One region of the Candidatus Pantoea symbiotica genome, then DNA from elsewhere that is predicted to be linked to it. Evidence: predicted binding sites of a transcription regulator. Region 1 holds the regulator's gene; each other region holds the start of a gene.
What was found. The regulator ArgR, encoded in region 1, controls arginine synthesis, uptake and breakdown. The targets are predictions, from matches to a motif close to ANTGAATAAAAATACANT.
Positions count from the first base shown of each region.

Region 2: a site for ArgR is predicted at 1,763-1,780, ahead of argC (N-acetyl-gamma-glutamyl-phosphate reductase). Genes of this name have one in related genera too.
Region 3: a site for ArgR is predicted at 1,626-1,643, ahead of argF (ornithine carbamoyltransferase). Genes of this name have one in related genera too.

Region 1 is NZ_JBSZHR010000002.1:3,552,197-3,556,385, reverse strand. Features, by position in the region: gene ACXIZX_RS17110 (NAD-dependent succinate-semialdehyde dehydrogenase) at 1-134, shown strand, start outside; gene ACXIZX_RS17105 (barstar family protein) at 160-429, shown strand; gene yhcN (peroxide/acid stress response protein YhcN) at 480-746, opposite strand; gene ACXIZX_RS17095 (YdgH/BhsA/McbA-like domain containing protein) at 849-1,115, opposite strand; gene yhcN (peroxide/acid stress response protein YhcN) at 1,206-1,469, opposite strand; gene argR (transcriptional regulator ArgR) at 1,959-2,429, opposite strand; gene mdh (malate dehydrogenase) at 2,854-3,789, shown strand; gene mscM (miniconductance mechanosensitive channel MscM) at 3,842-4,189, opposite strand, start outside.
Region 2 is NZ_JBSZHR010000002.1:3,848,952-3,853,140, forward strand. Features, by position in the region: gene argB (acetylglutamate kinase) at 1-639, opposite strand, end outside; gene argC (N-acetyl-gamma-glutamyl-phosphate reductase) at 655-1,659, opposite strand; gene argE (acetylornithine deacetylase) at 1,827-2,975, shown strand; gene ppc (phosphoenolpyruvate carboxylase) at 3,233-4,189, shown strand, end outside.
Region 3 is NZ_JBSZHR010000002.1:330,311-334,499, forward strand. Features, by position in the region: gene pyrB (aspartate carbamoyltransferase) at 1-349, opposite strand, end outside; gene argF (ornithine carbamoyltransferase) at 593-1,600, opposite strand; gene rraB (ribonuclease E inhibitor RraB) at 1,763-2,185, shown strand; gene miaE (tRNA isopentenyl-2-thiomethyl-A-37 hydroxylase MiaE) at 2,244-3,014, shown strand; gene ACXIZX_RS02165 (GNAT family N-acetyltransferase) at 3,079-3,582, opposite strand; gene ACXIZX_RS02170 (valine--tRNA ligase) at 3,649-4,189, opposite strand, start outside.

The sequences.
Region 1 (4,189 bases):
ACGAATGCGCGGTATCAACGGAGCTGGCACCGTTTGGCGGTGTGAAAGAGTCCGGCCTGGGACGCGAAGGCTCGGTGTTGGGCATGGAAGAGTATCTGGAAGTCAAAGCGTTGCACCTCGGCGGACTCAGCTAGCCGCGACAACTAAGAGGGCGTTATGATGAGAACCGAGCGTTTCGATTTCGATGAGATTGTCGATCAAGCCCATTTTTATCGACAGTTTAGCGATCGTTTTGCGCTAGCCGATCTCGCCATCAACGATCTTGACGATCTTTGGGATGCGATTGTGGGTGAGCAACTGCCGTTGCCGCTGGAGATTGAGTTTGTAAATCTGGGGAAAGGGCAGAAACGCCGGTATGGCGCATTGATCCTGCTATTTGATGAAGCAGAAGAGGAGCTGGAGGGCCAGCTCCGCTTCAATATAAAGTAAAAAGGGCCCCGGCGAGCGGGGCCAAAGGGTTCGTCTTAATTGACGAGGAATTACTTATACAGCTCAGCTGTCACGTGATAGCTGTCGCCAGTTTTCGCTTCAATCACTTTGTAAGCGCTGGCACCTTGCTCATCCGCTTTCTGAGAAAGCTCGGCACGATAATCCATTGGCGAACCGCCGGTTCCGCTGATTGAAATAGTGCTGCCGGTAGGTTGCAGATTCTGCGCCTGTTGTTCAGTCACCAGCTGTGCTGCAGAAGCACCAAAGGCGAACAGGGAAAGCAGAGTAGCAGTTGCGATGGTTGTTTTGATTTTCATAATTTTCTCCTCGTTTAATCAACAACCTGCGGCAGAAAAGGGGTAGGCGGGTCGTCGATCTATTGCCTGGCGCCTTCAAGGCGCCGGACGTTCAATTAGTGATTATTTGTAGAGTTCAGCAGTAACGTGGAAGGTATCACCACGGTTGCTCTCAATGATGCGGTAATGGCTAGCACCCTGCGCATCAGCTTTCTGTGACAGTTCCTGACGAACGTTGGTTTGGTCGCCGTCAACACCGCTCACGCTGATGGTTTGGTTGAGGGATTGCAGCTGTTCAGCTTGTTGGTTTGAAACCAGGCTTGCGGCGCTCGCGCCAAAAGAAAGAATAGAAGCCAGGCCCAGTACTGCGATAGCTAATTTGGTTTTCATGATTCACTCTCCTGAAATTGGGGTCGGCAACCTGAGAGGCAAGAGCGTCTCAAACGGGTCGCCGTTCACATTGCGTCTTAAGTCAGTAACTTATTTATACAGCTCAGCGGTTGCGTGGTAGCTGTCACCGGTATTCGCCTCGATCACGCGGTATGCTTTCGCACCTTGCTGATCGGCTTTATCGTTTAACTGCTGGCGGATATCCATTGGAGAACCGCCCACGCCGCTGACGCTGATGGTGCCTGCGGATTGCAGATTCGCTGCCTGTTCGGCATTAATAGAATCTGCTGCAAAAGCACCAAATGACAGAGCAGATAGAACACTCAGGGTTGCGATAGTAGTTTTAACGTTCATGATATTTTTCCTCGTCGTCTATTTTTATCTTTTTCTTTCGTGTGATTTGCATCACGAAACTAAGTATAGATCTAATCACCCATGAAATTAATATCCAGCTAATAATGTTTGGTTGTAATTCTTTATCCTTATGGCACTTTTTTAGAACCTGAAGTTATAAAAAACGCCTGGATCTTAACCATAGGTGGTTATTTAGCCGTAAAAACAATGATCTACATCAAATTATCTTTTAGTGCGAAAGATCATGGTTGATCTCGCTGGCTGATGCGCATGAAGAAGGGAAAGGCACTGAGCACGATGTGTAAAGCAGTGTAAAATAGCGCATATGATTAAGCAGGCGCAAAGGTCGTACCAATCTGTTAGCTTGAAAAGAACCGCTAAGCATATGGATAACTTATTATTTACAAAGGGGTTTGTAACAGGTTGGTTACGAATGAAGCGGGAAGGGCAAGATAACCGGCAGAGGATCTGCCGGTATGCAGCAGGGTTTTATAGCTCTTGTTCGAATAAAACCAGAATCGCATCGTACAACTGTTTTACTGAGAAGGTGCGCGCAGGCGTAATAAAGATGGTGTCATCACCGGCGATGGTGCCGAGAATCCCTTCCGCTTTGCCCAGTGAATCCAGTAGGCGCGCAATCAGCTGCGCAGCGCCCGGACTGGTGTGAATTACCACTAAAGCATCGTTGTAATCGATATCCAGCACCAGATTCTTCAGCGGGCTGGTGGTGGTTGGTACGCCGAGTTCAGCAGGCAGGCAATAAACCATTTCCATCTTGGCGTTACGCGTACGCACCGCGCCGAACTTGGTCAGCATGCGAGAAACTTTGGACTGATTGATATTCTCGAAGCCGTCTTCCTGCAGCGCCTGCACGATTTCGCCCTGGGAGCTGAATTTCTCTTCCTTCAATAAGGCTTTAAACGCCTTGATCAAGTCGTCTTGTTTCGATGGGTTTCGCATAAGCTACCAATTAAAAGAGGGTTGCAGAGGGCAACAGGCCCACGGCAGATAAATTATTATGCATTTAGATGAATTTTTATGCAATAAGTCTGATGAGAGAATCGCGGTAATGACCTGCGGGGCGGGCATAATAACAGAATATGATGTCGCACCAAAATCGCGGGTGGACGCGCAAAGCGAAGGTTGCAAAGTTGTTATATTATTGAGGTGGTAACAACAATATCGATGATCATTGCCGTCCATTGTCTTCTGGCTGCGAATGAATCATTCAGGCGACTTCTGAAGTGGAGATGTCTCGGGAGCCGATTGCGGCGTAGTGTTAAGTGCGCGACAGGTTTAGTCGCTATCGCCTGAGAAGTTGATTAAACTCGTAACCTGATGGATTTTCGGCATATCTCTGCCCCACCTTAATAAGGAGTTCAGGATGAAAGTTGCCGTTCTCGGTGCCGCTGGTGGTATTGGCCAGGCGCTCGCACTGCTGCTCAAAACGCAATTACCCGCAGGCTCAGCTCTCTCACTTTACGATATCGCCCCGGTAACGCCGGGTGTGGCGGTCGATCTCAGTCACATCCCAACGGCAGTCACCGTGGAAGGGTTTAGCGGTGAAGATGCTACGCCTGCGCTGCATGGTGCCGATGTGGTGCTGATCTCTGCAGGTGTGGCACGTAAGCCGGGCATGGATCGCGCCGACCTGTTTAACGTTAACGCCGGTATCGTGCGTAACCTGATTGAACAGGTTGCCAGCACGGCGCCGAAAGCGCTGATTGGCGTGATCACCAATCCAGTCAACACCACGGTGGCGATTGCGGCCGAAGTGCTGAAGAAAGCTGGCGTGTATGACAAGAATCGCCTGTTTGGCGTTTCCACCCTCGATATCATCCGCGCCAATACCTTTGTCGCGGCGCTAAAAGGCAAGCAGCCTAACGAGATTGAAGTGCCTGTGGTGGGCGGGCATTCAGGTGTAACGATTCTACCGCTGCTGTCGCAGGTGAAAGGCGTGAGCTTCAGCGAGCAGGAAGTGGCGGATCTCACCAAACGTATTCAGAACGCGGGCACCGAAGTAGTGGAAGCCAAAGCCGGTGGCGGATCGGCAACGCTGTCGATGGGACAAGCGGCGGCCCGTTTTGGCCTGTCATTGATTCGCGCCATGCAAGGTGAAGCCAACGTCGTGGAGTGCGCATATGTGGAAGGCGATGGCGAATATGCCCGCTTCTTCTCGCAGCCGCTGCTGCTGGGCAAAAACGGTATTGTTGAGCGCCGTCCGCTGGGTACGCTGAGTGCCTTTGAACAGCAGGCGCTAAACGGCATGCTGGAAACGCTGAAGAAAGATATCGCGCAGGGCGAAGAGTTTGTGAAGTGATCGGCTCTGAGCAGCAATAAAAAACGCCCGGCAATTGCCGGGCGTTTTGTTTTTATAATCCGCCAGATTTGAAGGTCTTATTGGCGGGCGCGCCGTTGCTGGCGGGATTTTGTTTTCCTAGCGTCTCCATGCGTACCTGGAACGGCGGGAATGGCATCTCAATGCCGTGTTCCTCAAAGCCGCGCAGAATCAGCTGATGAAGTTCATGGCGCAGCGGCATGCGATGTCCCATCTCCGCCGCATGCACGCGCAGTTCAAACAGCTGAATACCTTGCTGCAAATCGACAAGGAAGACATCCGGTGCCGGCATATCCAGCACGTAGGTGCAGCGATCGGCCGCCTGCTTAAGAATATTGGTCACTTCATCGCTGTTGACTCTGGCCGGCGCCGGAATCGTCAG
Region 2 (4,189 bases), 300 kb from region 1:
CATGCCATCGGTGATGATGCCCTGCGCAATCAGCTGTTCCGCTTTCGCGGCGGTCATCTCTTCGATGCGCTGACCTTTGCCATCGAGAATGCCGCTAACGTCAGACAACAGCACTAAATCGGCACCAATGGTCGCCGCCAGCGCAGTGGCCGCCTGGTCAGCGTTGACGTTCATCAACTCGCCGCCGTCGGTGATGCCAATTGAGCTGATTACCGGCATGTAGCCCGCCGCCAGCAGCGTGTTCACCAGCGCCGGGTTGCCCGGCGTTGCGTTGCCAACGTGTCCCAGCTCTTCATCGAACTGCGCCACATTAACCAAACCGGCGTCGCCGAGGCACAAACCGACTGCGCCGATGCCATATTTCTTCGCCCACGCCAGCAGCGTTTTGTTGGCGGTACCGGCTAACGCACCGGTAATAATGTCAATCTGATCGGCTGGCGTCACGCGCAAACCGTTCTTCTTTTTCACCGGCAGCGCGAGCTTCTTCATCAGCTCGTCCACCACGCAACCACCGCCGTGCACAATGATCAGCGGACGCTGATGTTCATTGCGGTACGCCAGCAGGGCATCAAACAGACGGGCCAGCGCTTCTTCGCTATCCAGCAGCACGCCACCCAGTTTAATGATCAATGGATTCATTGCGTTATCCGTTCGTTAAATCAAAGACAGCGTTTCGGGGAAGCCGAAACGAATGTTCAAACACTGAACCGCCTGCGATGAGGCGCCTTTCAGCAGGTTATCTTCGGCAGCCACCACAATCAGGTGCTCGCCTTGCATGGCGAAGCCAATGTCGCAGAACGGCAAACCGACCACCGCTTTCAGCGCCGGTACGCCTTTGTCATAGACGCGCACCAGCGGTTTGTCGTGGTACGCATTATGGAAGGCATCCGCCACATCCTGCTGCGTCACGCCCGCTTTCAGGCGGCAGGTAGTGGTCGACAGAATACCGCGCGGGAAGCTGCCCAGATGTGGCGTGAAGATCACCGGCGTACCGAGATGTGCCACGATTTCCGGATGATGACGGTGATTAAACAGGCCGTACGGCTGCAAGCTCACTTCACAGAAGCTGGTGCCAACGTTGGCTTTGCGCCCTGCGCCGCTCACGCCGCTGGTGGCATTGATCACCGGCCACTGTGCATCGTTAAGCAAGCCCGCTGCGATCAGCGGTTTCAGCGAAAGCTGGGCTGCGGTTGGGTAGCAACCCGGCACCGCAACCAGCTCCGCATCTTTGATTTTGTCGTGCTGCCATTCGGCCAGGCCGTAAACCGCCTTATCCAGCCAATCCTGATGCTGATGGCTGAAACCGTAATATTGGGTATAGAAAGCGTCGTCGTTTACGCGGAATGCGCCGGAGAGATCGAACACCACGCAACCGGCTTTGAGGAATTCAGGTGCCAGATCGTGGCTGACTTCATGGGCGGTGGCGAGGAACACCACATCCACTTTGTCGGCCCATTCAGCGGCATCGCTCAGCGGCTGCAGCGGCAAATCGACAATGCCTTTGAGTTGCGGATGCAAATCCGATAATAACTTTCCAGCATCCGGGCTTTGCGCTGAAACCGCCAAAGCGGTTATGTTCATATGCGGATGGCGATTCAGGTAGGTGGCAAGCTCTACGCCAGCGTAACCACTGGCACCAACGATCAGCGTATTCAACATCAGGCTGTATACCTTATTACAGTCACGTATCGGGTCGCGGCCTTGCCCCGTTGCCCAGAATGCCGTTTGCAGAAGATTTGATGCTTCACATGCAAGCGACGTTATTGTATTTTTATTCACTATTAATGCATGAATATTGATACATCCTAACCCAAGGACCGTCAACAGTGAAGACAAAATTACCACCTTTTATCGAACTCTACCGCCAGTTGATTGCCACGCCATCAATCAGCGCAACCGATAGCGCACTGGATCAGAGTAATGAAACTTTAATCAATTTGCTGGCCGGCTGGTTCCGCGATATTGGCTTCAGTGTAGAAGTGCAGCCGGTGCCTGGCACGCGGCATAAATTCAACATGCTGGCGCGCAGCGGATTGGGCGCAGGCGGCCTGTTACTGGCCGGTCATACCGACACCGTTCCCTACGATGATGGCCGCTGGACGCGCGATCCCTTCACGCTGACCGAGCACGACAACAAGCTTTACGGCCTGGGCACCGCCGATATGAAAGGCTTCTTCGCCTTTATTCTGGATGCGCTGCGTGACGTTGACGTGACCAAACTCAGCAAGCCGCTCTACATCCTCGCCACCGCCGATGAAGAGACCACCATGGCGGGCGCGAAGTATTTCTCTGAATCAACGCAACTTCGTCCGGATTGCGCCATCATCGGCGAGCCAACCTCACTCAAGCCGGTGCGCGCGCATAAAGGTCATCTGTCGAATGTGATTCGTATTCAGGGACAATCGGGCCACTCCAGCGATCCGTCACGCGGCGTCAACGCCATTGAGCTGATGCATGAATCCATTACCCAACTGATGCAGCTGCGTAACACGCTGAAAGAGCGTTACAACCACGATGGGTTTGCCATTCCTTATCCAACCATGAACTTCGGCCATATACATGGTGGCGACGCCGCTAACCGCATTTGCGCCTGCTGTGAATTGCATATGGATATACGTCCGCTGCCGGGCTTAACCCTGAGCGATTTAGATGGTCTGCTGAATGACGCGCTGGCACCGGTTAGTGCGCGCTGGCCGGGACGTTTAACCGTGGGTGAACTGCATCCGCCGATTCCAGGCTACGAATGCCCGGCCGATCATGAGCTGGTGCAAGTAGTGGAGAAGCTGCTGGGCGTGCCAACCGAAGTGGTGAACTATTGCACTGAAGCGCCTTTTATCCAGCAATTGTGCCCAACGCTGGTTTTAGGCCCGGGATCTATCAATCAAGCCCACCAACCTGATGAGTTTATTGATACCGCATTTATCAAGCCGACTCATGCGCTTATCACTCAAGTCGTGCAGCATTTTTGTCATTGATGAACAACAGATGGGGCATTTCACTGTTAAATCAGCAAATTGCCCCGTCATTGTTCGGGATTTGATAATAAGAATAACTTATCTCGCTTCGCTGCAAGCAAATTCTTTGAATTTCCGCCATTTAGCAGCACATTTACGTAGATTTAAGGCAATTGACGTACAGGAAGATACGTGGCTAGATAAAAGACGATGTTATGCCCGTGGGTAAATAATTCCCGTGGGGATATTTAAAAAGATGATGAGGGTGTCAGGGTCCAATGAACGAACAATATTCCGCAATGCGAAGTAATGTCAGTATGCTCGGCAAACTGCTCGGGGATACGATTAAGGATGCACTAGGAGAGAACATCCTCGACCAGGTGGAGACCATCCGTAAACTCTCTAAGTCATCCCGTGCGGGAAATGACACCCATCGTCAGGAACTGCTGACCACGCTGCAAAATCTGTCGAATGACGAGCTGCTGCCGGTGGCGCGTGCGTTTAGCCAGTTCCTTAATCTCACCAACGTCGCTGAACAGTATCAAACCATTTCCCGTAGCGGTGATGGCGCGAACCATCCTGAACTGCTGAAAAAGACTTTCGAGCGTCTGAAACAGCAAGGCGATATCAGCGAAGCGGCAATCCGTCAGTCGATTGAAGAGCTGTCGCTGGAGCTGGTGCTGACTGCGCACCCCACCGAAATTACCCGCCGCACGCTGATCCATATGCTGGGCGAAGTGAACAGCTGTTTGCAGCAACTCGATCACAGCGACATTTCCGATTACGAGCGCACGCAGGTGATGCGCCGTCTGCGCCAGTTGGTGGCACAAGCGTGGCACACCGACGAAATCCGCAAATACCGTCCAACGCCAATCGATGAAGCCAAATGGGGCTTTGCCGTGGTGGAAAACAGTCTGTGGCAAGGCGTGCCGGCCTTCCTGCGTGAGCTGAACGAGCAAGTTGAAGAGACCTTTGGCATTAAGCTGCCGGTCGATTTCGTGCCGATTAAATTTACCTCGTGGATGGGCGGCGACCGTGACGGCAACCCGAACGTCACCGCACCGATTACCCGCCACGCGATGCAGCTGAGCCGCTGGAAAGCCGCGGACCTGTTCCTGCGCGATATCGGCGTGCTGGTTTCTGAGCTGTCGATGTCCGAATGTAGCGACGAAGTGCGCGAGCTGTGCGGCGATCCGGAAGCGCTCGAGCCGTACCGTATGGTGCTGAAGCGCATT
Region 3 (4,189 bases), 3.2 Mb from region 1:
TCGCCAGACGCGCCGCGCCTTCCTGCGGATGACGCATCACGATGGCATCGACGTAAGTACCAATCACCGAAATGGTATCGGCGAGGGTTTCTCCTTTCTTGCCGAGCGAGGTGTTGCTGCCGTCGGCGAAGCCCACCACCGACGCGCCGAGACGATGCATCGCGGTTTCAAACGACAAGCGCGTGCGCGTTGAAGCTTCAAAGAAGCAGCTGGCGATCACGTTGTGTTTCAGCAGCTCCGGTTGGGGATTGGCTTTCAACTGGGCGGCGGTATGCAGCACCAGCTCCAGTTCGTCGCGGTTGAGATCGTTAATGGAAATAATGTGCTTGCGATATAGCGGGTTGGCCATAGCGTTCTCCTCTGCGCTGCCGGATTGCGGACAAAAAAAAGCCCCTGCTTAAGGGGCTTTTTTTACGATCGATTGATGACGGAAAGAAACAGATGCGCCGCCCGCTGTCAGGCGTCGTTGAGCGTCAAATTGTGCGCTGCGCTGTTGCATGTTTCCTCCGGCAAATTGGGCCGCATTATACGCATTCACTGATTTGCATCAAGCAAATATCGCGCACGAGGTAAACGTTTGCGGCGCGACCAATCATAGCTTGCCGAGTGTCGCCACCATCACCGCTTTAATGGTGTGCATGCGGTTTTCAGCCTGATCGAACACGATGCTGTGCGCAGATTCAAACACCTCATTACTCACTTCCATGCCATCCTGCAAACCGTACTGCTCGGCCATTTGCCGGCCCAGCGTGGTTTTGTCGTCATGAAAGGCAGGCAAGCAGTGCAGGAACTTCACCTGCGTATTGCCGGTCAGTGCCAGCATCGCGCTGTTCACCTGATAAGGACGCAGCAGAGCGATGCGATCTTCCCACACCGATTTGGCTTCGCCCATCGACACCCACACATCAGTGTAGATGAAGTCGGCACCTTGCACGCCTTCGGCGATATCTTCGGTCAGGGTGATTTTGCCACCGGTTTGCTGCGCGGCCACGCGGCATTGCTCGACCAGTTCCGCTTCCGGCCAGCAGCCTTTTGGTGCCACCAGACGCAGATCCAGGCCGACCAGTGCAGCGGCTTCCAGCATGCTGTTACCCATGTTGTTACGCGCATCGCCAACGTAAACCAGCGTCATTTCATTCAGCGCTTTACCCGGCAAATGTTCCTGCATCGTCAGCAGATCGGCCAGCAGTTGCGTGGGGTGGAATTCGGTGGTCAGGCCATTCCATACCGGCACGCCAGCGAATTCTGCCAAGGTTTCCACCAGTTCCTGGCCGTAGCCGCGATATTGAATACCGTCATACATGCGTCCCAGCACGCGCGCGGTGTCTTTCATTGACTCTTTATGGCCGATTTGGCTGCCACTTGAGCCGAGATAGGTAACGTTAGCGCCCTGATCGTAAGCGGCAACTTCGAAAGAGCATCGGGTGCGAGTCGAGTCTTTTTCGAAGATGAGCGCGATGTTTTTGCCTTTCAGGTACTGCGTTTCGCTGGCATTTTTCTTTGCGTGTTTTAATTCACCTGCCAGACTCAGCAGAGAATCGATTTCGGCTGGGGTGAAATCCAGCAATCTCAGGAAATGTCTTTGATGTAGCTGACTCATACAGCGCTCCGGGTGCCCACATTAAAATGAATTAAAATTCAATCTAACCGTATGAATATGCATTTTCAACCCCAGCGTTAAGAAACTTGTTGTTTTGTGTAGTGGCGCGCGAGGCAGTGTGGGAAAATAATTGTATTCAGCCGAATATTTGAGGACACACCCATGGCATATGAAGCATTGCTGGAAGAACAGCGCGAAGAGACGCGACTGATCATTGAAGAGTTGCTGGAAGACGGCAGCGATCCAGATGCGCTTTACACTATCGAACATCATCTCTCCTGCAACAACTTTGACTCGCTGGAGAAGGTCGCGGTTGATGCCTTCAAACTGGGCTACGAAGTCAGCGAGCCAGAAGAGCTGGAACTGGAAGACGGCACCACCGTGATGTGTGTGGATATCCTGAGCGAAGGCGCGTTGAAGCCTGAGTTGATTGATGCGCAGGTTGAGCAGTTGGTGAATCTGGCGGGCAGCTACAACGTCGATTACGACGGTTGGGGCACCTACTTTGAAGATCCTGATGCCGAAGATGAAGACGACGATGGCGAGTTCATCGACGACGAAGAAGACAACGGTGTGCGTCACTAAGCATTAATGGGCGGCGCTCGCCGCCCTGAAACCTCTCCCCGTAAGACAAAGACTGCCCATGAATTACGCTCCGCTATTAGAACCGATCTATCAATTCCTGCATTGCCGCACGCCACAAGCGTGGATTGATGAAGCGCGCAAGCCGGAAAATCTGACGTTGCTGCTCACCGATCACATGGTTTGCGAATTGAAAGCCGCGCAAACTGCGGTGTTTATCATCCGTAAATACGTGGCGGATAAGCCGAGTGGTGATGCCATTCTGGCGTGGCTCAAGCCGTATGAAGATTTTATCTATCGCGATGAGCAGGACAGTAACTTCATCAATGCCCACAAGAATCTGACCAAAAGCATTATCGTGCGCAACGAACTGCCTTGGGCCGACGATCTGGTGGAGATGATGGTGCTGCTGGTGAAAGAGGAATTGCATCACTTCTATCAGGTGTGGGAGATCATGCAGTCGCGCGGTTTGCCGTATCGCAAAATCACCGCCAGCCGCTATGCCAAAGGGCTGATTCGCGAAATTCGCACTTACGAGCCGGAAGCGCTGGTGGATAAGCTGATTTGCGGGGCGTACATCGAAGCGCGTTCCTGCGAGCGTTTCGCCAGCCTGGCGCCGTATCTGGATGAGCAGCTGGAGAAGTTCTATATTTCGCTGCTGCGCTCGGAAGCGCGTCACTATCAGGATTACCTGAAGCTGGCACAGCAGATTTCGCCGAAGGACATTGCGCCGCGCGTGCAGGTGTTTGGTGAAACAGAAGCGCGCTTAATCAGCGAACCGGATGGCGAGTTACGCTTTCATAGTGGGGTGCCGGCAGTTTGGTGCGCATGAATGCGCACCCTACAAAAAACCGGCGACTAAACCGTAGGGTCGCCATTCATGGCGACCTCAATCATCACAACACCTTCAACATCCGCACTTCGCAATCCACATGCCCGGTACAACCCATCGCGTTATCAATCAGCTCAAACCCCAACGACTCATACAGCTTAATCGCACGCGTCAAACTGCCGGTGGTTTCCAGATAGCAGCGCTGAAAACCCTGCTGACGGGCAAATTCCATTGCGCGCAGCGCCAGATCGCGCGCCAGGCCTAAACCGCGCACCTGCGGCAGGAAATACATCTTCTGCAGCTCGCAGATATCCGGCGCGCTACACGCCAGCGGAGCAACGCCGCCGCCGCCCACCACCACACCATCATGTTCCACAATCCAGTAGGCGCTATTGGCTTCGCTGTAGAGTTCGAACAGGCGATCGAGATGGGGATCGGACACGGTGTAGCCTTTGTCCGCCGTCAGGCCAAATTCAGCTGACACATCACGGATCACCTGCGCGATCAGCGAGTTATCAGCAGCGGTAATGGGGCGCACCTTTAAATTGATGGAGGCGTCGGTGGTCATCATTATCTTCCGGTATAAAAAAGCCGGGCAGTGCCCGGCTTCGATTAAGCAGTTGGACTGAAGCGCTTACAATGCCGCAATCACGCCCTGCTGTTCAAACAGTTTTGCTTTTGATTGCTCAAGCTCAGCCACGCGCTCACGCTCTTTCGCGACAACCGCTTCCGGCGCACGTGACACAAAGCCTTCGTTCGCCAGCTTGGTCTGGATCTTCTCGATTTCGACATCAAGTTTCACCAGCTCTTTCGCCAGACGCTCCAGCTCGGCTTCTTTGTTGACCAGATCCGCCATCGGGATCAGCAACTCAGCGCCTTCAACAATCTTGGTGACCGAAACCGGACCTTTCTCGCCAGCAGGCAGAATGGTCAGGCTTTCCAGGCGCGCCAGACGCGACAGGAAGGTGCGGTTCTCTTCTACGCGACGCTGAGCGGCGGCAGAGCAGTCACGCAGCAGCACGTCGAGCGGCTTGCTTGGTGCGATGTTCATCTCAGCACGGATATTACGCACCGCGACGATCGCCTGCTTCATCCACTCGATATCGGCCTGCGCCTCGGCATCCTCTTTCGCCGCTTCATACTGCGGGAACGGCTGCAGCATGATGGTATCGTGG